DNA from 4 places in the Paenibacillus sp. FSL H3-0469 genome. Region 4 is predicted to be linked to each of the others. Evidence: riboswitches for the same ligand, from Rfam matches in the RefSeq annotation. Region 4 holds a riboswitch; each other region holds the start of a gene.
The links. Region 4 has a riboswitch for thiamine pyrophosphate ahead of thiC (phosphomethylpyrimidine synthase ThiC). Riboswitches for the same ligand answer to the same signal wherever they lie in the genome.
Positions count from the first base shown of each region.

Region 1: it holds a riboswitch for thiamine pyrophosphate, as region 4 does, so the genes downstream of both, NSS83_RS21940 (ABC transporter substrate-binding protein) here and thiC (phosphomethylpyrimidine synthase ThiC) in region 4, are expected to answer to the same signal.
Region 2: it holds a riboswitch for thiamine pyrophosphate, as region 4 does, so the genes downstream of both, NSS83_RS00770 (ABC transporter ATP-binding protein) here and thiC (phosphomethylpyrimidine synthase ThiC) in region 4, are expected to answer to the same signal.
Region 3: it holds a riboswitch for thiamine pyrophosphate, as region 4 does, so the genes downstream of both, NSS83_RS30435 (thiamine phosphate synthase) here and thiC (phosphomethylpyrimidine synthase ThiC) in region 4, are expected to answer to the same signal.

Region 1 is NZ_CP150302.1:4,970,193-4,977,691, forward strand. It holds gene NSS83_RS21930 (ABC transporter permease) at 1-660, opposite strand, end outside; gene NSS83_RS21935 (MTH1187 family thiamine-binding protein) at 657-950, opposite strand; gene NSS83_RS21940 (ABC transporter substrate-binding protein) at 1,002-2,075, opposite strand; TPP riboswitch at 2,225-2,335, opposite strand; gene NSS83_RS21945 (hypothetical protein) at 2,408-3,808, opposite strand; gene NSS83_RS21950 (sigma-70 family RNA polymerase sigma factor) at 3,783-4,394, opposite strand; gene NSS83_RS21955 (hypothetical protein) at 4,578-6,041, opposite strand; gene NSS83_RS21960 (MFS transporter) at 6,090-7,268, opposite strand; gene NSS83_RS21965 (pyridoxamine 5'-phosphate oxidase family protein) at 7,428-7,499, shown strand, end outside.
Region 2 is NZ_CP150302.1:164,266-171,764, reverse strand. It holds gene NSS83_RS00800 (hypothetical protein) at 66-638, shown strand; gene NSS83_RS00795 (amino acid ABC transporter ATP-binding protein) at 1,118-1,867, opposite strand; gene NSS83_RS00790 (amino acid ABC transporter permease) at 1,886-2,554, opposite strand; gene NSS83_RS00785 (amino acid ABC transporter substrate-binding protein) at 2,554-3,408, opposite strand; gene NSS83_RS00780 (DHA2 family efflux MFS transporter permease subunit) at 3,594-5,114, opposite strand; gene NSS83_RS00775 (TetR/AcrR family transcriptional regulator) at 5,266-5,922, shown strand; TPP riboswitch at 5,989-6,091, shown strand; gene NSS83_RS00770 (ABC transporter ATP-binding protein) at 6,225-6,995, shown strand; gene NSS83_RS00765 (ABC transporter permease) at 6,976-7,499, shown strand, end outside.
Region 3 is NZ_CP150302.1:7,002,982-7,010,480, reverse strand. It holds gene NSS83_RS30460 (fumarate hydratase) at 1-359, opposite strand, end outside; gene yfbR (5'-deoxynucleotidase) at 464-1,108, shown strand; gene thiH (2-iminoacetate synthase ThiH) at 1,556-2,677, opposite strand; gene NSS83_RS30445 (thiazole synthase) at 2,707-3,471, opposite strand; gene thiS (sulfur carrier protein ThiS) at 3,502-3,705, opposite strand; gene NSS83_RS30435 (thiamine phosphate synthase) at 3,745-4,368, opposite strand; TPP riboswitch at 4,498-4,600, opposite strand; gene NSS83_RS30430 (hypothetical protein) at 4,656-5,192, opposite strand; gene NSS83_RS30425 (SDR family oxidoreductase) at 5,352-6,224, opposite strand; gene NSS83_RS30420 (amidohydrolase family protein) at 6,515-7,499, shown strand, end outside.
Region 4 is NZ_CP150302.1:4,649,613-4,657,111, reverse strand. It holds gene NSS83_RS20620 (ROK family glucokinase) at 1-836, opposite strand, end outside; gene NSS83_RS20615 (DUF438 domain-containing protein) at 1,009-2,271, opposite strand; gene NSS83_RS20610 (DUF1858 domain-containing protein) at 2,286-2,513, opposite strand; gene thiC (phosphomethylpyrimidine synthase ThiC) at 2,677-4,377, opposite strand; TPP riboswitch at 4,530-4,636, opposite strand; gene trxB (thioredoxin-disulfide reductase) at 4,686-5,639, opposite strand; gene NSS83_RS20595 (tetratricopeptide repeat protein) at 5,688-7,136, opposite strand; gene NSS83_RS20590 (ribose-phosphate pyrophosphokinase) at 7,394-7,499, opposite strand, start outside.

The sequences.
Region 1 (7,499 bases), 320 kb from region 4:
GAACATCCGGTCCGCACGGTAAGAGGACTTTTGCAGCAGCATATAGTAGCCGATTCCTTTGTCGGCGCCGATCCATTCGGCCACCACTGCACCCATCACCGCATAGGTGGCGGATATTTTGAGCCCGGAGAACAGGGAGGGCAGGGAGCCGGGAAGCTCCAGCCGGGTGAAGATCTGCCACTTGCCCGCACCGGCCATCTTCATATAATTCATCATCACCCGGTCGCTTTGGGCCAGCCCGCCCATGGCTGCAACAGCTACAGGGAAGAAGCAGACGAGGGTGATCAGGATGATTTTGGGCAGCAGGCCGAACCCGAACCAGATAATCAGCAGCGGGGCCAGCGCAATGGAGGGCACATTCTGGCTGAGGATCAGCAGCGGATAGATCGCCCGCTTGACCCAGGGCAGCAGATGCAGCAGCAAGGCGGTGAGCAGGCCGATGCCTGTGCCGACCGGGAAGCCGATCAGGGTCAGCCGCAGCGTGGCGGCGGTGTGCTCCCAGATCCCGGAGGCATTGTTCTTCGACTCACGCGCGATATCTGCGGGGCTGGGCAGCTGGTAGGCTGGGATGTCGAACAGCATAACCGATAACTGCCATATCCCGACAAAAAAGAGGACCGCCACAAAGGGCGGCCACACTAGCTTCCAGGTGCTTCTCACGGCCGGTATTTCTCGGTCAGCTTATCCATGCTGATGCCGCCCGGATTATGGGCGATCTTGATCTGTGAGATGACACTCGGGCTGCCGGAGGCGATCAGCGCCTCATGCATGTCACGCACAATATCCAGCAGCTCGGACAGCTCGCCTTCCATCGTGGTCTCCAGCGGATTCACCTGATGCTTCACGCCTGATTTCTGAATGACCTCAATGGCCTTGTCCACATAAGGGATAGAATCCTCGTTGTTCGGTGTCTTGGGAATGACCTGAATGCTGAGCAATGTATTAGCCATGATGAATCCTTCCTCTCAAGTTAAGTATAAGATTCCCGCTATGCGGGTTGATTATGATTCCGGCAAAAATTCATTCGTAAACGTGCTCTCCGCATCCAGCGGCTTATCCAGCAGCTTCAGGCCGTACATCCAGTCGGCGTAATTCTTCCAGATTTCAAGCTTCTGCTCGCCCCAGCGCGGGGCGTCGTCCTTGTATTTCGGGCTAAGCCATTTCTGGCTGGCCAGCACCAGCTTGGGGTCCAGATCAGGTACAGCATCGGACAAGACCGTCGCGGCTTCTTCCGGGTTATCGATCGCGTACTGATATCCCTTGGACGTAGCCTTAAGGAAGGCCTTCACCACTTCAGGGTGCTGGGCGATTTCCTTCTCGCTAGTGGTTAGCACCGGGGTGTAGTAATCCAGCTGCGGAGCGTAATCCTTCAGATACAGCATATCCAGCGGCTCGCCGCGCAGCTCGGCCTCTACCCCGGTCCACGCATAGAAGATCCAGGCAAAGTCAATATCCCGCTTCACGGCTGTGAAAAAGTCCGCTTCGCCGATATTCACCAGCTTCACCTTGGAGACATCCCCGCCTTCGGGGTCCATGATGGCTTTCATGGCAGCCTGCTCCGCAGGGGAGCCCCAGCCTCCGTAGGTTTTGCCTTCGAAATCCTTCGGCGTCTTAATATTGCGGTCCTTCGGAGCCGCGAAACCGGAGGTATTATGCTGAATGATTGCAGCAATCGACACCAGCGGCACATCCTGCAGCCGGGCCAGGGTTAGGGCTTCCTGGGCACTTATGCCGAACTGAGCTTCGCCGGAAGTGACCATCGTATCGGACCCGGCAGCGCCAGGCTGTACAATCTGCACATCAAGACCTTCCTCCGCGTAATAGCCCAACTCCTTGGCAGCATACAGGCCGGTATGATTCGTGTTCGGTGTCCAGTCCAGGGCAATCTTGACCGGGGTCAGAGCCTTAGGTGCATCCGTGGGTGCGGCTGCGGTTGCATCAGGTGCAGCCGTGCTGTTCCCGGCAGCAGGTGCGCTGGCCCCCGCATTGCCGCTGTTGTTCCCTCCGCCACAGCCCGCTACGGTGAGCAGCAGCATGGAGCTGAGCAGTAGTGTGACTGTTTTTTTGACTCCCATTTCTCTTTCTCTCTCCTTCCAGCAACCCCTGGTCTTCAGAGCTTACAGAAACCTTATTCCTGTACATCCTTAGAATCAAAAAAGCGTCCCGATGATCGGGACGCCAGTGACTTGCGTGAGGGGACTTCAGCTGCAGTACCGCTTAAGGCACTGTGCCGAATGAAGATTCCTACGCTGGCATTATCCAGATCAGGTATAAGGGTCAGTATCTTGTGGGATACAATCTCAGCCGGCCAATTCCAGCACCCCTGGTTCTATAAAGTTCACAGGTATTGCTATGTTCTTACGGTGTATTATAGACGGCAGCCCCGCCGTTGTCCACCCTCTCTGTCTTAATCCTCCAGTTTGAGCGGCAGAGTCCAGGGACCTTTCCATATAAAAATGGGCTTCGAAAGTATAAAACGCAGCTTATCCGCGCCCGGCTCTGTAATCAGGTTAAGAGTCTTCATGACACGCGGTGTGCCTTCACTCTCCTCCCACCCAAAGGAATAAGGCTCCTTAGAGCCCGGATAGCTGACAGAGAAATGGGTAAGTGACTTTGCCCCCGCCGGGTTAAATTTCAAGTCTATATCTACATTGACCTCTGTCTCACTGCTGCGGGTGATGCGGGTGAAGTCTACCGGATATCCGGCGATCTCAGCAGTAATATCCAGCGTTCTGCTCTCTCCGATAGCGGGCAGCGGCAGGGTAACTTTCTGGGAGACGGCTTCCTGATCGGATACCTCGATGTAAGGGATGACGACTGTATAAGGATGTCCTCCGGCTTCCTTCTGTTCACGGAACAAGAGCTCAGAATAGTAGCCTATAGAGGATGGAGAGTGCTCGGTAGAGACTTTTACTCCTGCTGCATTCTCGACATAGGTGCCATTCCAGGGCATTAGCGGCTCTAGTGTATAAGAAGATGCAGCGGATGCGGTTTTCTGAAGAGCCGGGACCAGTTCAACACGGACAAGCCCATCACCCAGCCGTACCGGAAAAGCGGAAACCCGCACATCCTGCTGGACATCGCTGACCCCGAGCTGCTGCAGGTCATCGGCGGTCTGCGGCGGCCCCAGGACAAGCGGTCCAATGACCGTGCTATTAATGTATAAGGTTACCGCTTCTTCAGCCTGTAAAGTGAGATCATGGGGAAGAAGAGCGCTGTAGCTTGCATCCCAGTCGAGACCTCCAGAGGAAGTTCGCGAATTGAACATGAAGGTATAGCGGGTTCCTCCGATGTCTGCCTGAAATTCATTAATAATGCGAGTCTTCTGCCCCCGAAGATTAATGGTTGCGCGGTTCTCTTGCACAAGGATAGCGTTGACAGTCAGTTCACCCCGACCTACAGCAGCGGTGAAAGGCTTCTTCAGCACATATAACGGGCTGTCGGGACTATTCTCCACTACGGTGTGAAGGCCGGGCAAGAAGCTGAACACTTGCTTCAGGCCCGCCTGGACGCTGGGCGAAGTGAACACCAGCCCTGCGCCAAGCAGAAGGGCTGCGGCAACTCCGGTATAAGCCTGCCGGCGGCTTCTGCGGACGGAAGGCAAGCGGCGCTGTACGTCAGGAGCGGTCCCGGTCCGGGACAAGGTGCGCACTTTGATTCTGCTTATGGCTTCAAGCTCCTCTTCCGATGGAGCGGCTGATTGAGGCTCGGCGGTCAGCGTGTTCAAGGCCAGCTCCGCTTCACTGAACTCCAGCGCATCGAGCTGATCGAACAGCTCCTGCTCACCGGTGGTCAACTCTTTCTTCATGGCCTAAGTCCTCCTCTCTGTTTGGTTTAGTCTGCTGCAGAGTTTGCTTCAGAATGGTTCGGCACCGGTACAGCCGGTTCTCTACAGCTTTTTTCGTTAAGTCAAAAGCCTCAGCCAGTTCATCCAGACTCTCATAGAGATAATACCGGCGCAGAAACAGGCTGCGGTCCGGCTCCTGAAGCTGCTTGATATGGTGCAGCAGTTCTTCCGCTGCCTCACGCCGCAGAATTTCCTGCTCGGTGTTGCTGCTGCTCCGGACGGGGATGGCTGCCTCGCCCATCGTCTGATCAAGCCCGGGCTGTAATTTACGCCGCAGATTCAGCGCCTTATATTTGGCAAGGATTAGAATCCATGTGCGGAATGAGGCCCGATCAGGATCGTACTGTCCGATGTTGTTCCAGGCAGCTAAGAATACATCACTGACACATTCCTCAGCATCCTCTGCCCGCCCGCAGCCGCCCAGAATGCGCTTGACCAGCCTAAGCACATCCGTTCCATAGTAATCCATAGCATCGGCAAGTGCCTGCTTATCTCCTCTGCTGAACCTGCCGGGCCAGGAGAGGCTGTCATAGTCTTTAGGTGTCATATGAACCTCCGGTAATTCTTCCCATCCCTCAGGTGGAAGCTAGTGCTGATTATGTCTAACTACTGGTTACTACGCTTGATGGCAGACAAATCACTCACAAGATCTCTGAATGCGTACCAAAAAACAGCGATACTCCCCTGGCGGAAGCATCGCTGTTTTTTTGTTTATCTATTCGGATGTGTCTTAATCCCTCGTATAATGCCGCTTCTTGCGGCGGCTGCGGATGCCGTTCCAGATCTCTCTCAGCGTTAAGCCGACACTGACGGTGATCCCGGAGAAGGTCAGGAACAGAGCCAGATACTCGAACGCGGAGTACTCCAGCATTTTGCTCCAGTCGATCTGTCCCTTCAGATCCTCGATCACCTGATTCATCCCGTAAATCCCGCTGATGACCGTAAACACGGTGAGCACCATCAGGAGCGTATCCCGCCGTTTGGCCTGGAATTTGTCCTGATACTGGAACAGGTCATTCAGGGTCATTTTCACCTCATCGAACAGGGCATCATTGCCATACACCTTACGCAGCTGAAAAAAAATCTCCCGCCCCTGCGACTGCGAAATCAGCTCCAGGAAGTAGAATTTGGCCGAGAATTTGTTGATCAGAAAGATCAGATTCTCGATCTCGTCGTAATCGTGGTTGATGCGCAGCCGGGAATGCAGATTGGCGAGCTTCAGCAGTACGATTTTATGAAATATACTCAGCAGCAGCCCATAATAATACTCTCCGTACATCTGGTTGGCCAGCTCCGTGGCAATATCGGGCTTCGCCCGGCTCAGGCAGCAGAAGGTCTGCTCGTTCGTCATATAATAGGTGTCCGGCCCCCAGCGGTTATAGCAATGCTCACGGGTGTACTGCTCGATATACTCAGGATCACTCGCGCTGGTAAAAGGCCTGCCCTCCAGATTCAGCCCATCCAGCTGGGAGGCACGGTAGCGCAGCCTGACACTGATCTCATCCAGGTTTTCCTCACGGTTGAAGCCATAGAAGGCCTGCACCAGCATCCGTTCATCTACGAAAAAGGGCAGGGTCTCGAAATACGCGCCATCAATTTCGGCCGGGTCGAGAAACGGCTCTAGGCCGGAGACGAGATTCTTGAACACGAAATCCTCCACCCGGCCGAAGGACTTCTCCTGACAATGGATAAAGGTATGTTTATCCTGATGACACACATCCTCCAATGTACGGAACCGGTCGGCGAATTCCAGCACGGTGCTGAAGGGAAGGTTCTCCTCCTCGATAGCCACTCTTATAGTCAGAAAGCCCAGCTCAAACGGACAGAGGAACACATCGGTGGACAGAATCCGGAAATCAACAGACTGGAAGAGCATTTCCAGCCGGCACTGCAGATCGTTTACCCGGGAAAAGCGGCGGAAGGAATCGCTGTCCTTCTCACGCGGAAACAGCACATGAGCGGCAAACGGCAGATAGCTGCGCTCCATTTTCTCATGGGACACGCAGTAGCCTTCTCCGTAATAGGCATTCTCCAGTTCCTTGTTGTCGAGAAAAAAACGCGTAAACCCGTCCTTCTGCAGACTTGCTATCAGCTCTTTATCCTGCCCAGGCTTGATCGAGAAGGGGAAAATGAATTGCAGCAAGGCGGTATGCAGAGTGGGCTCGGATTGCAGTTCAGCCAGCAGTTCAGCCATATATGAATTCCATCCTTATTCGCAGAATATGAACCTTGTCAGTTCCAATTACCCGATTCTCCAGGCGGTCACACTTAACAGAAATAATAAGGCGGCAAAAGCGGCCAAAAGTCCCGAGGTCTGGGCGATCTGCAGATGATCCATGGACCAGCCGGTCAGCAGCGGCAGCACCGCGCCGCCAATTCCGCCGGAGGCGATCATAATGCTGGGCGTCGATTCTTCTGCGCCGGGCAGGAGCTTGCTGGAGAAGACCAGTGCGATCGAGAAGATGCCGGACATGAACAGGCCAAGCAGCAGAATGATCGCAAAGGCGGCAAGCCGGTGACCGGCGTACGGGAAAATGATAAGCAGCAGCAAAGCGGCAAAGCAGCTGACGAGCACATAGATGCGGTAGGAAATCCGCTCGGCGATAACACCGGCGAACAGTCTGCCCGCTGACATGGCGAGCCAGAAGAAGGTGACTGTGAGCGCTGCCGAAGCTTCGCTCATGCCCAGCTTGGCAATGAAGATCGCCGGCATGAAGTTCACCAGACTCATCTCAGTGCCTACATAGAGAAAGAAGAACAGAATGAACAAGCCAAGCACGACCCACTGCTTGCCCTTGTAGGGCAAGGACAATCTTCTGGCGGTTCCTGTTGCCGCAGCGCGGTCAGGGCGGGGGGGCCGCTCATCCAGCGCGCTGTCCAGCGGGCCGAATCTGCTCTTCGCCCAGAAGAGCAGCGAGAGGAGGGAGAAGGCGGCAACGATCAGGAAGGCCAGCCTCCACTGCCCTGCGGCAATCAGCGGACTGGCCGCCAGCGGCATGAGCAGCGCCCCGACACCGAACAGCACCTCCAGCCGGCTCATGGCAACCGCTGTTCCTTCGGTGACTGCGGCTATAATAATCGTGCCGATGACGGCTTCGATCATCCCGAAGCCGAACCCTGCGGCTACGGCAATGACGTACATCCAGCCCCAGGGCGGGAGGAAGGCATAAGCAATCTCGGCGCACAGCAGCAGGCCGGTGGCAATCATAATGCCGCCGCGCTTGCCGAACCGCCGGTTCAGCAGCGGCGAGACCAGTACGCCGGCCAGGAAGCCCGCGAATTGGCTGAAGATCAGCTCGCCCCCTGCACTGTAGCTGCGGTCATAATGCTGGAGCAGCACTGGCAGAATGGAGCCCAGGACGACATGGGCGAGGCCGATTACGAAATAGGAGAGACAGCCGATCCAGATTAGTTTTTTCAAGGATAAGACTCCTTATGAATCAATTTATGAGCAGATGGCAGGATTCAGAATGAACGGGAAGGGTACACTATATTAGGCACAGGTTAATCATAAATCCAAACCGCGGACGTGAATATATAAACTTATATTCACATGAATTTGAAGGGAGCTGTGACGTCAATGGACAACAAAGAGCTGGAGAAAACAATCATACAGGTGCTGGACGACAACAGGTTCGGTTCCTTCGGCACG
Region 2 (7,499 bases), 3.3 Mb from region 4:
GAAATACGTAGGCTTATTGTGAAATGAAACATTGCTGAAGACTAAGATAATGGAGGAATGGAAGGATGAAGGATAAATATAAGACCTCAGTTTGGACATTTCGCAGAAAAATTATGACCACTGTGCTCTCCTGTGTGATCATCCTCTTAATCGCCATCGGGGGCCCGCTCCTTGTGAACAGCGGCGAAACAGCTACCCCTTCTTCCCTGTACAGCGGGTTCATTGTTACTGCATATGCGGCAGACGGCGTCACGGTAGCGGTTCAACCCGATGTCGATTTTCCGCTTGGCCAGTACTCGTTATATATGAGCAGTGTGCCCGGCTTCCCCATCAAGCTTGCTGCTGAAGGTGCAGATACCATTCAGGTACGGGCCACTGAGGGACAATTGCTGTTGTGGAATCCAGCCGACGGTAAGGTGATCCTTCAGAACAGTAAGGCCATTGTTAAGCCTGGGGATACGGTCTACTGGTCTCCTCCTTTAACCGACAAATCCGTTCAAAACACTGTCTCTGACAGCAGTCTAGAGATTACAGCCATCAAGGATAACACCAAGCTGGGCAGCAGCTCGATCCAGGTTCATTCACAAGATCACATCACATACACAGGCAAATTAGTTTATAAAAATGAGGAGCTTTGAAATGGAGTATAAATTACGGCGACGCTTAGGAGCACGCTCCGCAAACGGAATGTTGTTCCAATCGCTCTTGCATCCAGATTTTTTTCATTCCCCTAATCGGTGAAAATCCGGATACAAAGGCGACCGCTCCGCTTCTTCTCCACAATCATTCCGCCCGCTCCGCTGTTTAACAGGGGGAGTTACAAACACAGTTTCAAGTGCACTTCTGCTCTTCATTTACGCTCACCGCCCACTTCACCTTCGCATAAATACAATGTATGCTGTTTTTCACACACGTTCGCTCCATATACCAGCTTGCAGGCACAATGTATACTGTTTTCCACATACATTTAGACCGTGCGCCTGCTTGCGAGCATAATGTATACTGTTTTCCACATACATTGCTCCGTATGCCTCCTTGCGAGAACAATGTATACTGTTTTTAACATACAGTAGCTCATGTACCGTTGTACCAGCCAATTTTATTTGGTTTTAAGCAATCACGCTTCCCCGCTCAACCGGTTGAGGAATTGCAGGGCGCGCGGGTTCTTCGTCTGCTCCAATACTTCCCGGGGGGTTCCCTGCTCCAGAATAACTCCGTTATCCATCAGGATGATCCGGTCGGCCACATCGGCCGCGAATTTCATCTCATGGGTGACGATGACCATCGTCATTCCTTCCCGGGCCAGCTGCTTGATGACCTTCAGCACCTCGCCGACCAGCTCAGGATCAAGCGCCGAGGTCGGCTCATCGAATAGCAGCACCTCCGGCGAGACCGCCATTGCACGTGCTATCGCTACACGCTGCTGCTGGCCGCCGGACAGCTGATGCGGATACGAGTCTGCCTTATCTGCCAGACCCACCTTGTCCAGCAGGGCCAGCGCTTTGCTGCGCGCTTCTTCCTTGGAACGCTTTTGTACCGTGACCTGTCCCTCCATCACATTGCCGAGTGCCGTCATATGCGGGAACAGATTATAGGACTGGAACACCATTCCTGTCTGCTGGCGCAGGGACAGTACGGTACGCTGTGGAATTTTGGCGCCCGGGGTGAAATCCAGCTTAACCGTGTTCAGCGTAAGACTGCCCTTATCGGGGGTCTCCAGCAGGTTGAAGCAGCGCAGCAGTGTGGTTTTGCCGGAGCCGGAAGGTCCGATAATGACCATTACCTGGCCGTGTTCAACGGTGAGATCCACACCTTTTAGCACCTCCAGCGGCCCGAAGGACTTATGTAAATCGCGTATTTCAATCATTCGTGTGCCTCCTTAACCTTAACTGGCCGAATACCGGTCCAGCCGCTTCTCCAAGTTATTCTGCAGCGCAGACAATACAGAGCAGAACAGCAGATAGAACAGCGCCGCTTCGCAATACAGCAACAGAGGTTCATAGGAGGTCGCCACAATCTGCTGGGCTTTTCTGAATATCTCAACATAAGTAATACTGGCCGCAAGCGAAGTATCTTTAACCAGGCTAATAAAAGAATTCGATAACGGCGGAACTGACACACGGGCAGCTTGAGGCAAGATCACCCGGCGCAGTGCCTGCTTCCGGCTCATCCCCACAGAGAACGCGGCTTCCCACTGGCCCTTGTGGATAGACAGAATGGCAGCCCGGACAATCTCCGAGGAATAGGCCCCGACACTGAGCGTGAATCCGATAAGCGCGGCGATGAACGGATCAAGCACAATCCCGGCGGCGGGCAGTCCATAGAAAATAATGAACAGCTGTACCAGCAGCGGCGTTCCCCGGATCACCCAGACATAGAAACGGGCGAACAGCCTCGGAAGCCTCCAGGAGGACAGCCGGGCAAGCGCAGTAATCACCGCCAGCAGCAGCCCCAGAATAAAGGATGCTACCGCAAGGGGAAGGGTAAAAGCCACCCCCGCTTTGAACAGAGGCAGCAGTGAATCGAGAAATATTTGTATTTGGCGGTCATCCATCATTTCGATACGTCAGCGCCAAAATACTTCTCGGAGATCTTAAGGTAGGTTCCATCGCTCTTCATAGCAGTCATCGCTTCGTTCACAGCCTGTACCAGCCCGTCATTCCCTTTCAGGAAGACTGCAGCACTATGCGAGCCTTCGGCAATCTCATCCACCTTCTTGATCTTGACATCCGGTTTCTGCTTCTTCAGGTCGAGGTAGGACAAGCCGTCATTGACGGTAGCATCGATCCGGCCGGAGGTCAGCAGATCAATCGCCTGATTGAAGCCCTCGGTCGATACGATCTCGGCACCGTTGTCTGTGGCGATTTTGCCGAGGTTGCTGGTGAGCGACTGGCCGGCTTTTTTACCCCTCAGATCGGCGAAGGTCTTAATATCCTGATTATCCTCCGGCACGATCAGCACAGCCTTGGAGACAATATACGGATCGGAGAAATCATATTTCACTTTACGCTCATCGGTAATGGAGACTTCATTGAAAATCACATCGAAGCGCTTCGCATCCATCCCGGCAAAAATCCCGTCCCACTGCGTCTCGATGAACTCAGGCTTCACACCCAGGCGCTTGGTCACTTCTTCGGCGATCTCGACATCGAAGCCCGTCAGCTTGCCGTCAGCATCATGGAAGGTGAACGGTGCGTAGGTCCCTTCGGTGCCGATGCGCAGCTTGCCGCTGGCTTTGACGGCCTCCAGGGTGTTCTGCTCCCCGGAAGCTGCACCCTCTGCAGCCGCAGCCGTAGGCTCAGCCCCGGTATTGCCGCCCGTTGCTGTCTTGTCCGTATTGTTGCTTCCGCAAGCCGCAGCCGTGACCATGGTCAGGAGCAGCATAATAGTCAGACTAAGTTTTTTCATTCGATCAATCCCCTCTCGTATCTTCTTTATAGACACCGTATATTGATTTCCATAGCTTAGCTTGCCCCAATTTCTTCTCCTGCATCAGGATCTCCAGAAGAGAAATCAACACAAAAAGCGACTCTCCGGGAAAAGGAGAATCGCTCTCATTGGACTACATAAGCTCTACTTCTATATGGGCATTACTACACGTGCATGATTTCTGGCGTCGCCTGTTCCTTGGAACGTTCAGTTCCGGCATGGCGGCCCCGGCGCAGCAGCAGTCCAAGGACCGCACCGCCAAGCGCGACAAACATCATAATGTGGAACGTGTCCGCGAAGCCCTGAGATAATACGGTTTGCTTAGCCAGCAGCAGCGCTTGCTGTGAAGCGCCTGCGGTGCTTTTCCCGGCAGCCGCCGCCGCTTCCTGCATCTCTATGCCGCGCGCCGTTGTTCTTGCGGTCAGAATGGTAACCAGCGTCGAGACGGCCAGCGAAGTAATTACCTGCTGCATCGAGTTCGTCAGCGAGGTTACCCGGTTCACCAGATGGCTTGGCGCCTTGTTGAGCAGATGCGTGTTCATTGGCATCATCATCATACCCATGCCGGCCCCGCACATGATCAGCGGAAGAATCAAATCGCGGCTCTGCGTGGTAAGATCCACATGGGAATACTGGAATAACGCGCCGGAGACCAGACTGAGGCCGCAGACCACGAGCCAGCGCACACCTATCCGGTCGAACAGTATCCCGGCAATAGGCATCATCAGCCCGGAAGCGATCGCCTGCGGCAGCAGCGTCAGACCGGTATCAAATGCGCCGAAGCCGCGGGCCTGCTGCAGAAATTGCGGGAGCAGGAATAACGCGCCGTATAAGCCGAATTGGGCGATCCATTGCACGATGATTCCTGTCGTGAAATCTACAGATTTCAGAATCCGCAGCTCCAGCAGCGGTGTCTTGGAGCGCAGCTCTGCGATGACAAAAGCGATTAGCGCCACAGCGCCCAGCAGCAGCCCGATCAGCGTTTTCTCGGAGGTCCAGCTCTGAGCGCCTTGGCTAACTCCGTAAGTGAGCGAAGCAAAAGCCAGCGGGCCAAGAACCATACCTAGCTTATCCATGCCGGGCACGCTGTTCTTCGCCGCATTCGGCAGCTTGCGCAGTCCAATCAGCACCGCAATGATGCCAATCGGAATATTAATGAGAAAGATCCAGCGCCAGGAATGGTATTCAACCAGCCAGCCCGACAATACCGGACCAATAGCCGGTGCGAACAGGACGGGAATGCCCATAATGCCCATGACTACGCCAACCTTGCTTTTGGGAGCCAGTCTGTACACATAGGCCATCCCTACAGGGAGCACACAGCCGCCGCCCAGTCCCTGAATGACCCGGAAAACAATCAGCCATTCGGCGCTGCTTGGTGTAGCGCACAGAATCGAGCCTATCGTAAACACAATTACCGCCGTCAGGAAGACTGTCTTGGCCCCGAACCGGTCAGACAGCCAGCCTGACAACGGGATAACTGAAGCCTGGGCCAGCATATATCCGGTAACTACCCACTGCAGCGTATGCAGATCCGTCTTGAAATCCACCACCAGCCTGGACAAGGCTACGTTCATCGCCGTACTGTCCAGCACAACCATAAATACTCCGGCAATAATGGCCAGCAGCGGAACCAGAATGCTGGACAGCCGGAAATCGGCTTCCTGCTTCAAGGTCTGATCCATGTCTCTTCTCCTCCTAAAGCTGTCCGCGTTCTTCATTGACCTGCGGGCAGATTGTTCTATATAATGAGTGAACGGACAACTGTCCGTAAGTGCAATTCATAGTCTACGGACAATTGTCCGTTGTGTCAATTCTTTTCTGAAAGGGGTTCTCATGAAAAAGCCAGACACCGACGCTGCACAGCTCCAGCCGTCAGCTTCGCAAGCCATAGAATCCGCTTCGCCCATGTCCGCCGATCCTTATGTACAGCGGATTCTTGAAGCTGCCCGCCAGTTGTTCACCGAGAGCGGACTTGAGGCGGTCAGCATGTACAGCATTGCCAAGCGGGCAGGCATAGGGCAAGGCTCCCTGTACCGCCGTTTCACAGATAAGGGTGAGATCTGTTCTGCCCTGCTGAAGGGCAGCGCAGACCAATTCCTGTCCGGGCTGGAGCAGCAGGTGGCTGCCAGTGCCGGCGAAGCCCCGGCTCTCGCTCAGCTGCAGAGCAGCATTGAGCAGATTGCCGATTTCATAGAGCAATATGCCGAGTTGCTGAATATGATCAAAGCCGAGTTCACCGGCAAGAAGCAGCTGACCCAGTTTGAGCATCCTTTTTTTCAGCGGCTGGGCGTGATGATGACAGAGCTGCTGGAGCGCGCTGCGGCAGGTGGTGAGATTATTGACATTGATCCGGCCTTTGCGGCCACGGCCTTAATCTCTATCCTCAGTCCCGATCTGTACCTGTATGAGCAGAAGCGGCACCACTCCTCCAAGCTGGACATCTCCAGGGGCATCGTCACTTTGTTCGTGACCGGTCTGGCGAAGCGCTGACCGCCTGCCCTTTACAAGAGGGAAATTTGTGGTATATTAAGTAGCAATTACGAATTCAATAGCAACATTATTCACTAGGGGAGTCGGCCGACTGAGACGGAGCTTAAGCTCCGGACCCTTTGAACCTGATCTGGATCATACCAGCGGAGGGAAGTGGAGCAGAATGTATCAGTGGTTCCCGTCACAGGGCCGCAGCTGACTGTACCTTCCGCCCCATTCATTGCCTCCGGGAATGAATGGGGCTTTTTTTGTGCTCCGCACAGTATCTATACCAATTTCAAGGAGGCTTCGTACATAGTCTTATGATCAATATTAGCAATCTGTCCTATGCCTTCGGGACCGGTTCGTCCCGGACCCCCGTCTTCTCAGAGCTGTCCATGAATGTGCAGCGCGGCGAATTCATCTCTGTCGTAGGCGGAAGCGGATGCGGCAAAAGCACCTTGTTCAAAATCATCGCCGGTCTGCTGGAGCCGGGCAGCGGCAGGATTATGCTGAACGGAGCCGAGTCCTCTGCAGCTGCGAAGAGGCTGGGCAGTGTGGCCTACATGCCCCAGCAGGATCTTCTTCTGCCCTGGCGCACCGTACTGGACAATTGTCTGCTGCCCTGGGAGCTCAAGCGCAGCCGGCCCAAAGCAGCCGCTATTGCCGAGATCCGCACCCTGCTGCGCCGCTTCGGCCTTGACGGGACCGAAGCGGCTTATCCGCAGGAGCTGTCGGGCGGAATGCGGCAGCGCGTGGCGGTCCTCCGCACCGTGGCGGCCGGAAACGACCTGCTGCTGCTCGATGAGCCGTTCGGGGCGCTCGATGCCATTACGAAGCGCTCGCTGCAGCGTTGGCTGCTGGAGTTATGGGCGGAGCTGGACAAAACGGTGCTGTTCATCACCCATGACCTGGAAGAGGCGCTCTTGCTCAGTGACAGAATCTATCTAATGACCGGCAGAGAGGGCAGCGGGATGCAGGAATTCTCAGCCGGTCTCCCCCGTCCGCGTCATCACAGTCTGAACTATGAACCGCAGTTCGCCGCCCTGCGCCAGGAATTGGAGCTGAAGCTATATGAGAACCGCCGCTCCTAGAAGATTGCTCCAGCATTACGGTCCGGCGGCCCTGCTCGCCCTGCTGGCGCTTGCGGTCTGGGAGTCAGTAGCCCGGCTGGGCCTGATTCCTCCCTTCATTCTTCCGGCTCCGTCTGCGATCTGCATGGCTTTGCTGGAGGAACGCCGCTTGTTATTCGGGGTGCATCTGCCTGCTACTCTGCTGGAGGTACTCACAGGCTTCGCATTGTCAGTGATCTGCGGCAGCCTGCTGGGGATCGCCATGCACCTGTTCAGTCCGCTGGCCAAGGCACTGTATCCGCTGCTGATCATCAGCCAGACGGTTCCGCTGATCGCCCTCTCGCCCCTGTTCATCATGTGGTTCGGCTATACCTTGTGGAGCAAGGTCGCCGTTGTCTTCCTGACTGCTTTCTTCCCGGTGGTCATCGGCACCTATGACGGATTGTCCAAGAACACGGACGCTTACCGGGAGCTCCTGCTTACCTACGGCGCGAGCCGCTGGCAGATTCTCGGGAAGGTGGGCGT
Region 3 (7,499 bases), 2.4 Mb from region 4:
CCTGCCCCCAGATTATCCCCGCTGTTCTCGCCGGTTAGCGAATCCACGGAATTGGGCCGCAGCTTGCCGTTCTTCGTAGCGCGGATAATCGCGCTGTGAATATCCTTCTTCATCTCTATCTGATTCACGCCCACAGGCGTATGAATTATAAAAGTCGGCATCCCCGTATCCTGGCAGATCGGCGATATTTGCTGCTCCGCCATTCCGATATTCTGCGCTATCGTGGTCAGTGCCAGTCCGGAGCGTGTTGCCCGGTCTTCCAGTGCGCGCCCTCTGGCCACCGCCCGGCGCACATCACCCGGCAGGTTCGTGGAGGTCTCTACAATCAAATTATAAATGCTCTCTTCAAAATGCTGCATCTTCATTCAGTCTCCTCTCCGTCTGGTTCAAGCGGCCCTAACTCTGGTACAATTAGTTACTATAATAGCACATTAAGCTGCTCATGAAAGGGGTTACCTCAAAATTGAACTACCATTTCTCCGCCTATCTCTACCGGCTGCAATATATCCAGCGCTGGAGCCTCATGCGCAGCACCGCCCCGGAGAACGTGGCGCAGCATTCGTTCCAGGTCGCCTTGCTGGCGCACATGCTGTGCACCATTGGCAATGCCCATTTCGGCCGGTCGCTGAACGCCGACCGTGCATCCACGATGGCGCTGTTCCACGACGCCCCCGAGGTCTTCACCGGCGATATCGCCACGCCGGTGAAGCATAACAACTCGCGTCTGCTGTCCAGCTTCCGCGAGATGGAGCAGGTGGCCGCCGACCGGCTGGCGGCCATGATCCCGCCGGAGCTGAGCGCAGTCTACACGCCGCTCCTCCAGCCCCATACCAGCCCGCCCGGCTCCGAGGATGCCGGACTGCTCCGCTACGTCAAAGCAGCGGATGTGCTGGACGCTTACCTGAAGTGCGTCTGGGAGGTCGCCGCAGGCAACCGAGAATTCGCCGCCGCCCGGGAGCAGACCGCCGCGAAGCTGCATGTGCTGGAGATGCCTGAGATGGAGTATTTCCTTAAACACATGGCTCCGGGCTTCGAGATGTCGCTGGATGAGCTGTCTTCCAGCGCGAGTCAGGGGCAGTCTGCCGGGCAGCCTGAATCTATAGAGTAGGTAGAGTATGGCATTCGCATACATTTGACCCGCGCACCTCGCGCTGGCACATTGTATTCGGTTTTCCACACACAATCGGCCCGCTTACCTTCGCCCAAGCACATTGTGTTCAGTTTTTCGCATACATTTGGCCTACACGCCTCACGCCAGCAAATTGTATTCGGTTTTTCGCATACATCCGGCCCACGGCCTTCGTGGTAGAAGGAGAAGTCAGCACGCGAAGCCTACAACGCTTATACAATGCAAATAACCCGCCATGAGGCGGGTTATTTGCATATGGTCAGGTTACGTTAGGTACGATTAGTCTGGTCAGTTGAGTTAGTCTCAGTTTTCTAGTCAGGTTAAGTTAAACACGATTAGTCTAGTCAGTCTAAGTTCATTCAGTTAGTCAGGGCAGTTTAACTTACATCCAGTTTAGTCACCTTAAACTAAGCCACATCAGCTTACCTACCTCAAGCCAAGCGGCTCGGACAGGATATCCCAGTCCTTGAATACCGGCTGGAGTCCTTGCGAGCGCAGCATCTCGGCTATCTCGGCCACGCTGCGGTTGTCCGAGATTTCAAACTGCGGGGTGCCCCCTTCGAGGGAATGTCCGCCCACTTCGGTGGATACCCCGGCGGACATCTTCGTGATGCCGAGCTGGACCAGATGATCGCGCAGAGCGGCAGGCTCGCGTGTAGACAGCGAGATGCCGGAGCGCGGCAGGAATAAGCGGTACGCCAGGATGATCTGCACCAGCGCCCGGTCGGTTACATCGCTTGCGGGGTTGAATTCGCCTAAGTAAGGCCGGAATCTGGGAATCGACAGCCCGATTTCGCATTCCGGGTACTTATCCTGCAGATACCTCGCATGCAGCGCAGTCGCCAGCGCCTCCTGCCGCCATTCGTACATGCCGAGCAGGGCCCCGATATTCACTGAACGAAAGCCCGCTTGGCAGCCCCGCTCGGGAGCGTCCAGCCGGTTGCGGTAGACGCGTTTGGGTCCTTTTACATGCAGCGCTCGATAAGTCTCCTGGTGGTAGACCTCCTGGTAGAGCGTCAGACCGTCCACGCCGGCTTCCCGGAGTTCAGCATATTCGGCTGTCGAGAGCGGATTCACTTCAATGCTGACAGAGGAAAAATAGCGGCGCAGCACATTCACGCAGTCCCTCACATAACCGGCCGGGCTGTCTCTCCGGGATTCCCCGGTCAGGATCAGAATATGGCGCAGGCCCGTGGCTGCGATGGTCTCTGCTTCCCGGGCGACCTCCTCCAGCGTCAGTTTTTTGCGCGGAAAATCATAGATAGAACTGAAGCTGCAATACGTGCAGTGATTCACGCAGAAATCTGCAAGATACATCGGGGTAAACAGCTGCATCACATGGCCGAAATGCGTACGCGTCAACCGGTGCGCCTTATGTGCCATCTCCTCCAGATAAGGCTCCGCTGCCGGTGACAGCAGGGCCATCAGCCCTTCTTCATCCACCTGCTCTGCACGAAGCGCGCGCTTCACATCCTCTGCCGTATAACGGCTCCATAGCGTCCCGTAAGGAAGCTGCTCCAGCCGGGCCATCGTCTCATAAAAGCTCATAACCGTTCCTCTCCTCCCTATTCCATCTGTCAGGCCAAGAATCCGGTCAACGGTGAAGAGGCTGCCGCCGTCTCCTCCACAGGGCCCAGTCCGGCGAGATAAGCTTTGCGCCCGGCGGATACCGCATCACGGAAGGCTTCTGCCATCAGCAGCGGATCTGAGGCGGTGGCAATCGCTGTATTGAGCAGGACCGCAGCAGCGCCCATCTCCATCGCCTCAGCCGCCTCGGACGGTCTGCCGATTCCGGCATCCACGATCACCGGCAGATCCGTCTCGGAGATCAGAATCCGGATCAGCTCCTTGGTCTGCAGCCCGCGGTTGGACCCGATCGGTGCCCCTAGCGGCATCACAGCCGCAGCCCCCGCTGCCTTCAGCCGCAGGGCAGCGGACAGATCAGGACTCATGTACGGAAGCACCACGAAGCCCTCTGCTGCAAGGATCTCGGTCGCCCGGATGGTCTCCATGTTATCCGGCAGCAAGTATTTCTGGTCATTGATGACCTCAATCTTCACCCAGTTTCCCAGCCCCGCCGATCTCGCCAGCCGGGCAATACGTACCGCCTCTTCTGCGGTGCGCGCACCAGAGGTATTAGGCAGTAAAGTCATATGGGATGGAATATGGCTGACAATATTGTCACTGCTCTCCGGGTCCACCCGGCGCAGGGCAACGGTAATGACCTGTGAGCCTGAGCGCGTAATGACCTCGGGAATAAGAGTGTTACGGCTGTATTTTCCGGTGCCAATGAATAGTCTGCTGGTTAGAGTCACGCCGCCAATCATCAATGGATCTTGCATCTTAACGCCTCCTGGGATAAGTCTTTGTGTTCAGCCTCCGCCTACAAAATGAACCAGCTCAATCCGGTCCCCTTCATTCAGTAACGTATCGCCATAAACCTCTCTTCCGGCAAGCTCGCCGTTCAGCTCGACAATGACCAGCTTCCCGGCCCACTCGGGCCGGGCCAGCAGATCCGCCAGCGTCCGGCAGCTCTCTTCCACCCTCTGGCGGGTCCCGTTAACGGTCACAATCATGCCTGTTCACCTCCTGCTGTGCCTTTTACTTGATCCATATCATGGGTTACAAGACTGCTCTGCCGCCCTGTGAACCGCTTCCCTATAAGCACGGGCTGCTGCCACCGGGTCAGGAGCTCCGCAGATCCCCGACATGACAGCAATGCCAGCCGCCCCTTGGGCCAGCACCGCTCCGGCATTGCCCGGGGTAATCCCTCCGAGCGCAATCAGCGGTATGCGGTTCCAGCGGACAGCCTCGGCCAGCTGCTCCAGTCCGCGTGCCTGCTGTCCGGGCTTGCAGGCCGTAGGGAACACATGCCCGTAGAGGCAGAAGTCTGCTCCCTGCCTTCCAGCTTCCGCCGCCTCTTCCTGCGAGTGGACCGATCTGCCGATCCGCAGGCCCGGTGCAAGGCCGCGCACTGCGGCTGGCGGGAGGCTATGCCAGGCTAACTGTACACCGCCTGCCCCGGCGGCCAGGGCAACATCGATCCTATCATTAATGACCAGCTTCGATGGCGGTACTCCGGCCTGAAGCATCTGCTGCGCCGCCGCCAGCAGTTCGCGGGCGGGCATGGATTTTTCGCGGAGCTGGATATAATCCACCATAGAATGCACCGCCGCGGCCCATTCAGCCAGCGCTTCAGGCGGTAGCCGCCCATCCGAGACCGCATGAATTTCGTACAACGACCTTCCCCTCCCGTCTGTTCCAGCTCACTCTGCACCACTCCACAACACAAAAAAGACCGCCCCCCGTAAAGGAAGCAGTCTGGAATAGAAACAGGAATACCGGCACTTGCCGTATACCCCCGCTGCAATATTCGTTCTCCACTTCCCTACGCTGGTATAAACCAGATCAGGTTCAAAGGGTCCAGGCAACTACGCCCGTCTCAGCCTTGCGGCACCCCTAGTGATCGTTCTATGCGGTTGTTTCGTCTTGCTTGTTGTATATTAGCATATTATTCCTCTTAGGGCTATTCTTTCGTAGATTTTACTTCAATTACAAAAACCACAGATGAACTCCCTTCTGAAAATTTACCATCCTCGGTTGTCCAGAATGCTGATATGCCATAGTAATAAACGCCTTGTTCTTTTGGAGCATTAAAAGAGCCGTTCTGCAATGGAATTTGCACTTCTTTATCATCGGCAAATTGCTGAACGGTTAACCCGCCGGGTGCCGGTTTATAAGTAAAAGCAACATGGATCCCCCCCTCAGGTTCTATAACAGTGGGAGTAACCCCCTGTACCATGGATTGTCCTCCTATATAATCCGCACATCCTAATTTCCCCCAGCAATAGCTGCTTTGGGTAACCGGAATTTGGGTTTTCCCGGAAGTAACAAGGGGTAGCGGCGGTGATTCCTGTGTAATTCTAACCCCAATGCTTTTTGCCTTTCCTTCCAATCTTGTATTTGCCACAAGTCTCCCTGCAAAAGGAGTCAAGTAAATGAACACTACCAGAAAAACAAAAATCCCCGCTGCAGATAGAATGAATCCTTTTTTTCTAAGCATCCCAATCCCCTTTTCATATCCAATTAACTAAATAGACGGAAATATATTGTAATAGTTACAAGCGCAGAAAAAAAGCCTGCCGGCAAGCGGTTAGGCTTTTTTAAAAATAGAATTTATATGTTGCACACAAATCTGCATCCAGATCTTATTCTACACCCATCAGCCGTTGACAACCTCGCCGCCGTTCACATGCATCACCTGTCCGCTCACATAGGAGGAATCGTCCGAGGCCAGGTATACATAAGCCGGTGCCAGCTCTTCAGGCTGTCCCGGGCGCTTCATCGGCTGGGTGCCGCCGAACTCACTGACCTTCTTCGCGTCAAAGGTTGACGGAATCAGCGGGGTCCAGATCGGTCCAGGCGCTACCGCGTTCACGCGGATGCCTTTATCGGCCAGATTCATCGACAGCGAACGGGTGAAGCTGAGAATCGCTCCCTTGGTGGACGAATAGTCCAGCAGCTGCGGGCTGCCGCGATACGCCGTGATGGAGGTGGTGTTTATGATCGTAGCACCTTTTTTAAGATGAGGCATGGCTGCCTTGGTCAGATAGAACATGGAGAAAATATTCGTCCGGAACGTACGCTCCAGCTGCTCTGCCGTAATGTCCTCAATCTTATCCTGCGGATGCTGCTCTGCCGCGTTGTTGATCAGAATGTCGAGCTTGCCGAGTCCTTCAACGGTTTGACGAATCAGGCTCTGACAGAAGCATTCGTCCCCAATATCCCCGGCGATCAGAATGCATGTTCTGCCCTCCTGCTCCACCTGGCGCTTGGTCTCTTCCGCATCCTCATGCTCGTTCAAGTAGGAGATCACTACATCCGCTCCCTCCTTGGCAAAATGAACGGCAACCGCACGCCCGATCCCGCTGTCGCCTCCGGTAATGAGCGCGGCCTTGCCCAGCAGCTTGCCTGCTGCCTTATACGCCGGTGTCTCAAACTCCGGGAGCGGGTTCATCTCACTCTCAATTCCCGGGCGTTGATCCTGTACCTGCGGGGGCAGGGTTTTGACAGGTTGTTTGTTAGTGTCTGGCATAATCCATTCTCCTTTCGCTGTCCACAGTAATGTTGATTAATCATGTTAGCATGGCTTAAGGTCTGGTGTTTATGCATCAGGCAGTGTGCCTGCTTGGCTGTACGTTATGTTACTTACCACACTTGGCAGCCGCCCAAACAACCAATCTTCATTCACCGGCACCTGTTGCGGAACGATAGTACGGTAAGCAACGAACGTTTCCAAAAAGAATATTATCTATATCCGCTAGGGGGAAAGCCCTATACTTTGTGAGGAAAGACAACTACCTTAACGGAGAGGACGCTTCCACCATGGGAAATGAGCGCATCTTGCTGGTGAACGGAACGGTAATCGATGGAACCGGACGGCCGCCGCTGCATCATACAAACATTGAGATTGTTAATGGCCGCTTCGGCACCATAACACAGCAAAGTGACATTAACGGGAGATCCGGGCCTGACTCCGCAACTAAAGTGATCGACCTGGAGGGTCTGTTCGTTTTGCCGGGGTTCATTCACACCCATGCCCATACAAGCTTCAAGTACATACAGAATGAGCCGCTGCACGGATATCATACGGAATATTTGGCCGCGTGCCTTGCAGAAGGAATTACTACGATCCGCGATGAGGGAATGACTACGGCAGCATCGATTGACGATGTAGTCACACATACGCGGCAGCTGGAGAGCGGTGCTTTTCCCAGAATTCTTACGTCTGGCAAGGTCTTCACGGCTCCAGGCGGTTACGGTGGTCAGGAACCTATCGGCGTAGAGAGTGTGGATGAGGCGCGGCTTAAGGTCCGTGAAGTCCTGGAACAAGGAATACATTTCATCAAAACAGCGCTGGAAGACGGCTACGATCCTGCTACCGCCGGACTGCCCCAGCTGAATCAGGAGATTCTTGAAGCGATCTGCCGGGAGGCCCGGAGCATGGGCACTTACGTATCTGCTCATGTTACAAGTGCGCGCAATCTTCAGATTCTGGTGGATGCTGGGATCAGCGATGCTGCGCATATGATTTACGACCGGCTGGACGATCAACTGATAAGGCAAATGGTGAGCAGGAGCATCCGAATCGTCCCCACACTCACCGTACTCCAGATGTTCCAGGACAAATTCGGAGCGCCGCTGCTGGAGCAAGGCCTGGATAATCTCTGGAGATTTATTCAGGCGGGCGGGGAGATTGGCCTGGGGGATGATTTTATCGAAGAAGCTCCTCCGTGGTACAGAGCCGGTATGCCGTGGAAAGAGATCCAGCTGTTAGGACAAGCCGGCCTCTCCCCGATGCAGATTATTA
Region 4 (7,499 bases):
CGGCGGACTTCATCGAACAGAATATCTCCTGCTTTGGAGACTCCGCCCCCGACGATAAATACTTCAGGGTTCAGAACCGCTGCGACGGAAGCCATCGATTTGCCCAGGTAGAAGGCCGCCCGGTTCACAATCCGCAGCGCAGCCTCATCGCCTGCCTTAGCGGCATCGAATACTTCCTTCGCAGCGATTTTTTCAACGGTAGACAGGGAGGTCCGGTCACCGCGTGCTACAGCATCGTTGGCCATACGGATAATGCCTGTCGCTGAGGAAACGGTTTCCAAACAGCCCATGTTCCCGCAGCCGCACTGGATCGCTTCCAGATCGGGCACCACGGAGATATGTCCCAGCTCACCGGCCAGGCCGGCAAAGCCCTGATACACTTTACCATTAATAATAATACCGCCGCCGACACCCGTGCCGAGCGTATAGCAGACGCAATTCTCTATGCCGCGCCCTGCCCCGCTCCAGGCTTCACCCAGTGCTGCCACGTTGGCATCATTGTCTATTTTGACTGGCTTGTTCAGACGACCCTCCAGAATGGAGCGGATCGGCACATCTCTAAATCCTATGTTGGGCGCAAGGATGATGATACCTTCACGAATATTCGTAAATCCGGCCAGTCCCGCACCCACACCAGCCAGCTGGTCCCAGGAGTACGGAGAGTCCTCCACTATCTGGCGTACATACTTCTCGATATTATCGATGACAGCATCAACGCCATCCGCAGTCCCTGTCGGACCTTCGTAAGTGTGCAGCAGGCTTCCCTCGGCATTACAGATTCCAACCTTAATCGTGGTACCACCTAAATCCACGCCAACGTAGATATGTTCAGACATGTTACAAGCCACCTTTTTCTATGCTAAAATAGTTAATCCTACGTACCCACTATAATAGAAGCCTCCCCTGCGGTCAAGGAAAGGCGATACACCCGGGTCACGGCGTAGCAAAAAGACTCTCAGGCGCCGCTACCCGCGTGAAAGTCCAAATGTTTCTTCTATAATAAATATGCTATTCCGACAAAATCCGCTTCTGGCCCTCAAGGGCACGGATCGGTGCGATATTCTGAGTGAATTCCAGTGTCCCCATATAACGGCCGTCTGCATCCCGCACGGCGAAATAACGGATATAGATGAATTTATCCTTGATGTTGATCCAGAAGTCCTCGGCATCCTTCACCCCGGCCTTGAAGTCAGCCAGCAGCTTCTCCACGACATGCACGCTTTGCGGCGGATGGCAGTTCTGCACCGTGCGGCCGATGACCGCCTTCGTCCGGGCGAAGATCCGTTCCTTGCCATGCGAGAAGTAGCGGACGACATCGTTCTCATCGATAAAGGTGAGATCCACCGGCAGATGATTCATCAGCGTCTCGAGCTGGTGGAGCGAGAGCAGCCCGGTCTCAAACCGGATGAAGCCTTGCGGGGACAGTCCTTCTCCCTCTGCCGCCGGCACCTCTGCACCTTCCGGTTCAGCCGCACGTTCCGGTACCCACACCTGCTCCGGTGCGGCCAGGCAGAAGCCGATCTCATCACTCTCGCGGGCGATCCGGACCCACTCATCCTCAGTCAGCTTATCCAGCGCCATCGGGAGCAGAATATTCTCTTCCTTGAAGATCATCTCGTTGACTTCCTGGATGATCTCCTCCAGCGAGGCGGCAATCTGCTCCGTCTCCCCGTTGAAGCTGCTTAGTACCTTCTTGGCTTCCTTAATCATGCTGCGGATGCCGTCATCAACCCCCCACATCACTTTGGTAGGGCCGTAGATACCGTACTTCTCCAGGTAAGGGAACAGCAGATTCTCCTTGCGGCTGTAGTGCTTGTCGAGATCCAGCAGCAGGCTTAAGTCCTCCAGCAGCTTATAGATGATCTCATCGCTAGCGTTCTTCTTGAACTTATCCTTGTGCAGCGCGAGCCGGAAGTTGACCAGCCGCTCGATCTCCCGGTTCTCCAGCTTGAAGGTGTGCACAGGGTGGCCCGGCTGCTCCTCAGGCTTCGCGGACCGGTGAATCTGCTCAATCGAGCCTTTGAAGATGGCGGTATGCACAGAGCAGAGGCGCTGTACCTCCTCTACCGGAATCCCTTCCTCAGTCATCAGAGAGTGCTCCATGGCGGAGATTTCCGCGACCGTCACATCACCTACCGCCTCTTCAAAACGCGCCTTGACCTCTTCCACACTTTTGCCTGCATGAAGCTCCTTGATGATTTCTCTCAGCATAGCCTGGCGGCGCGTCTGTTCCGGAATATCGACCTCGCGGTTATTAATCAGTTCGCTCATCGTAATCTCCCCTTCTATTCTATAATCTCGAAACCATGCTGCTGAAAGGCCAGCCGAACAGTTTCCAGCTCTATTTTCTTTAATTTCATTCCTTTGGACAGGGTCATGAATCGTCCTGCAGTCTGCAGCATTCCAGGCTTCGCAATATCACGGAACCCCAGCTCCACCATGATCTCAACCACTTCCGGGTGCCTGGTTACCAGCTCAAAGACCGATTCATCCAGCTTCAACGGTTTGCTCATTCTTTTGCACACCTCACTAATGAGAATCCTTCTCAGGTAACAGCTTAGCATAGGGTACGGGGGTGGATTGTGATTGTAATCACTAACTGTAAAAAGACTATCCCCGCAAGCCGCTCAGCTTGGGGGATAGCCTAAGAATATTATGATTCCGCTGTATTAGCAGCTAAGTTACAGTGATTTTCTCCACCCTATGGGAATTACGGATATCATGCGAAATCCGCATGCTGCAGAACTTAGGTCCGCACATCGAACAGAAATGCGCCTGCTTCGCCCCCTCCGCCGGAAGGGTCTCGTCATGATACGCAAGCGCCCTTTCCGGGTCCAGGGAGAGATGGAACTGGTCGCGCCAGCGGAACTCGAACCGCGCCTTGGACAGCGCATTGTCCCGGTCCTGCGCTCCCGGATGCCCCTTGGCGAGGTCTGCGGCATGTGCAGCAATTTTATAGGTAATGACGCCTTCGCGCACATCATTCTTGTCAGGCAGGCCTAAATGCTCCTTTGGGGTAACATAGCACAGCATCGCTGTTCCGAGCCCCCCGATCATCGCTGCTCCGATGGCTGAAGTGATGTGATCATAGCCGGGTGCAATATCTGTAGTCAGCGGCCCGAGCGTATAGAAAGGAGCCTCCCGGCAAATCTCAAGCTGCTTGTCCATATTCTCCTTAATCTTGTGCAGCGGCACATGCCCCGGACCTTCGACCATGACCTGAACATCGTGCTTCCAGGCTAGTAGCGTCAGTTCTCCCAGCGTCTCCAGCTCGGCGAACTGAGCTTCGTCATTGGCATCGGCGATAGAGCCGGGACGCAGGCCATCCCCCAGTGAGAAGGCCACATCATATGTCTTCATAATCTCACATATGTCTTCGAAGTGTGTGTACAGGAAGTTCTCCTGCTGATGGGCCAGGCACCAGGCCGCCATAATCGATCCGCCCCGGGAGACGATACCGGTCATTCTCCGGGCAGTGAGCGGAATATAGCGCCGCAGCACCCCTGCATGAATAGTAAAGTAATCCACCCCCTGCTCTGCCTGTTCAATCAGGGTGTCACGGTAGAGCTCCCAGGTTAAGTTCTCGGCAATGCCGTTCACCTTCTCCAGCGCCTGGTATAAGGGCACTGTACCGACCGGCACAGGAGAATTGCGGATAATCCACTCCCGGGTGGTATGGATCTTGGAGCCGGTGGAGAGATCCATAATGGTGTCAGCCCCCCAGCGGGTTGCCCAGCGCATCTTCTCCACTTCCTCTTCTATAGAAGAAGTGACCGCAGAATTTCCGATGTTCGCATTGATCTTCACCAGGAAGTTACGGCCGATAATCATCGGCTCGCTCTCCGGGTGATTGATATTGGCCGGAATAATAGCACGGCCCGCAGCCACCTCATCCCTTACGAACTCCGGCCGGGTATTCTCACGGATCGCAATATACTCCATTTCCGGTGTGATGCTCCCTTGCCTTGCATAATGCAGCTGGGTCACATTACCGCCTGCATAGGCCCGCCGGGGATTCCTGCTCAGTCCTGGACAAGCTTCCGCAGCTGCCCCTTCTCTGCGGATTCCGTTATCCTCCGGCCGGACCGCCCTTCCGGTGTATTCCTCCGAATCACCACGCTCCGCGATCCAGCTTGAACGGTGCGGCGGCAGCCCTCTCCGAATGTCCGTCTCCTCCGCGGCATCCGTATAAATACCGCTTGTGTCATAGACACGCAGCGGAGCATTCTCCTCTTCCCCGGCAACGCCTTCGGTTCTGCTGAGGCTGATCTCCCGCATCGGAACCCGGATATCCGTGCGTGAGCCCTCCACATACACTTTACGGCTGGCGGGGAATCCGGACAGATCCACCTCGCCGTTCTTCATTATTTCTGGCATTCTAATCTCCTCCTATTGGCTCTAATGAGCTTGTCAGATAAGATTTCACGCAGCAGACTGAGCTGAAGAATCTATAGATTCTTACAAATCAAAAAGCCGCTCCACCTGGAGCGGCTTTATTAAAGGAACAGCCAAATAAGACTGTATTCAAAAAAAGTCCGACTCCACTTTCCTACGCTGGTATAATCCAGATCAGGTTCAAGGGTCCGGAAATTCAATTTTCCCGTCTCAGCCTATTCAGGCTCCCCTAGTGGGTATCTTATCTAATTAAATACATTTTACCTGTGCGGGTAATTCTTGTAAACCCGTTATTTGTCCAGCGATTCGCTCCAGTCGTGCACCATCGTGCCTTCCAGGAACTTCTCGGCATCCATGGCGGCCATACAGCCGGTTCCCGCTGCTGATATCGCTTGACGGTAACGGGTATCCTGCACATCGCCGCAGGCGAATACACCAGGGATATTGGTCTCGGTAGTACCCGGGTTCACCACGATATAGCCATTAGCATCCGTATTGATCTGCCCGCCCAAGAAGGCTGTGTTCGGCGTGTGTCCAATGGCTACGAACACACCGTCTGCCTCTACCAGCTCTGTCAGACCTGTCTCATTATTAAGCACCGTAAGACCCTTCACTCCGGTCTCCCCTACCGCTACTTCCACCGGGGTGCGGTTCAAAGCCCAGGTTACCTTGCTGTTATCACGCGCCCGGTCCTGCATGATCTTCGAGGCACGCAGCTCGGGACGGCGGTGAACCAGCGTTACGCTGGACGCAAAGCGGGTCAGGAAGCTGGCTTCCTCCATGGCGGAGTCTCCGCCGCCGACGACGACAATCTTTTTATTACGGAAAAAGAAGCCGTCACAGGTCGCACAGGTGCTGACCCCGCGTCCCACATTCTCCTGCTCGCCCGGGATGCCCAGATATCTTGCAGAAGCCCCGGTTGAAATAATAACCGACTCTGCTTCCAGTACACCCATCCCGTCCACGGTTACCTTGAACGGGCGCTGTGAGAAGTCCACCGACTCCACCCAGCCGTTCTTGAATTCAGCGCCGAAGCGTTCCGCCTGCTTGCGCATATTGTCCATCAGGTCAGGACCCAGAATCCCTTCAGGGAAGCCTGGAAAGTTCTCCACTTCTGTCGTCGTTGTCAGCTGTCCTCCCGGCTGCAAGCCTTCAATTACCAGCGGGCTCAGGTTCGCACGCGCCAGATAAATCGCGGCAGTCAGCCCGGCCGGGCCTGTTCCGATTACAATCGTTTTGTACATTACATTGGCCTCCTTACAAGTGGTGTGTGTCTTAGAACAACAATGGCTTCAAATACGGGTAGTGGACGGCGTTAAGCCGCCGGTTCCGGGCAGTATCCCCTTGGGTCCGGGAGCAGCCACAGGCTCCTGCTCTTCACCCGGCGAGCTGCCGGCTTCATTCAGGTTCTCCCCGATCAGCCGCTGGAGGCTGAACAATGCTGCCTCCTGCAGGCGGTCCTCCTGCAGCGGCTCCTGCTCCAGAACTCCGCGCAGCACCTCGGACATCTCCTCGTCCTCAATCCAGCGAAGCGCCTCGGTCACCTGGAGCTTCGTAGCGGAATCGCCGTAGCGCAGCGCCCAGAAGAACGAGGCGCGCAGCAGCGGATTATTCCGCACTTCTTCAGTGAACCTGCCTGTATTGCCCTTCCACTGCTTCAGCTGCTCCTGGAAGGGCAGCTGATAATTATAGCTGACAGTAGGCATCGGATGGCCTTCTGCCCGGACCTGCTGGAGCTGGGACAGGAAGAACGCCGGGACAGCGGAAGCAGGGTCCAGCTTGGCTGCCTGTCTCCAGTAGCGCAGCGCCTCATCATGTCTTCCGCTATTGCTTGCCGCCGCCGCACAGTAATGATACAGGCCGGCGTCTCCGGCGACCTCCTCATCCTTCAGCAGACGGCGGAAATGGCTGTAAGCGGCGGTATGCCGGCCCAGGATACCCATGGTTGTAGCCATTTTGAATACATGCTCCTGATGGAACGGCACCGTTGCTTCAAGCATCCCCAGCAGCGTCTCAAGCTGCTCCTTGTCCCCTGCATACTGCAGGAAGATGGCCATATTGCACAGAGCGTGCAGATTGCCGGGGTCCTGCTTCAGCACCTCATTCAGACATTCCTTCGCCTTGGCAAACCGGCCCATATAGAAATGGGCAAGTGCCAGATTATTATGCGCAGCCAAAAAATCCGGAGTGCTCGCAGTGATCTCCTCCAGCAGCTCTACAGCCTGAGGAAACTTGCCCTCCTCCAGCAGACTGCGCGCCCGGTCATGCTCTACAACTCCCTCACGGCTGCGGATACGCACCAGCGGAGCAGGCCGATTCAGCTCATATTGCAGGAGCTCCATCAGTTCTTCGGATTCGGTCATGAACTCGCCGTCTGCATCCTCTTCCAAGTAAATGACCAGCGAACGCTCCGCCTCTTCAAAGCTTTCCATATTAGCGAAGTTATTAGCCATATAGAAATGGCATTCCGTCATAGCGGGGTCGATCTTCTCCAAAACATGGATAAGAATCTCGTTAGATGCGGTATAATTGCCCATCTCAGATAATATACCCGCCATATTGCAATGATTCACCGGATTATCCGGCTCATATTCAACAGCTTTGCGAAAATTTCTTAATGCCTTATCATATTGAAAGCGGTCCAGCGACCGAACGGCTCTTTCAAAGAAAAAATTGGCATCCAGAGTGACCGGAATGATATTACTGTTCTCCGCGACATTCTCTGAAGTTCTCTCAATCATGGAAGCAAGGCACCTCCCTTTTGTCAGCTTCCCTAGCCTTACACCTTACCTGATCGTTTCCATTTATGGTCTCGGCTGTCTTCTTCACACAGTATACCACATGTGGCAACGAGATTCTCAATCTCAAGAGAGTGCTGACGGGAGGGAAAAGCTCAAGTGGAAACGGCTTTGCTGTCCTTTCAGGGACGGCACCCGTTTCAGCGAGAAATAGAAGGATTGGTTATCGTCATCTCATTCACAAAAAAAAGACGCGGGAGTTAAATCCCTGCGTCTCTAAACAGCTTATCTATGGAACCGCCCTCGATGATAATACGCGTGGCTTCAGCCAGCATGGGGGCTACCGAAAGCACTGCGAATCTGCTG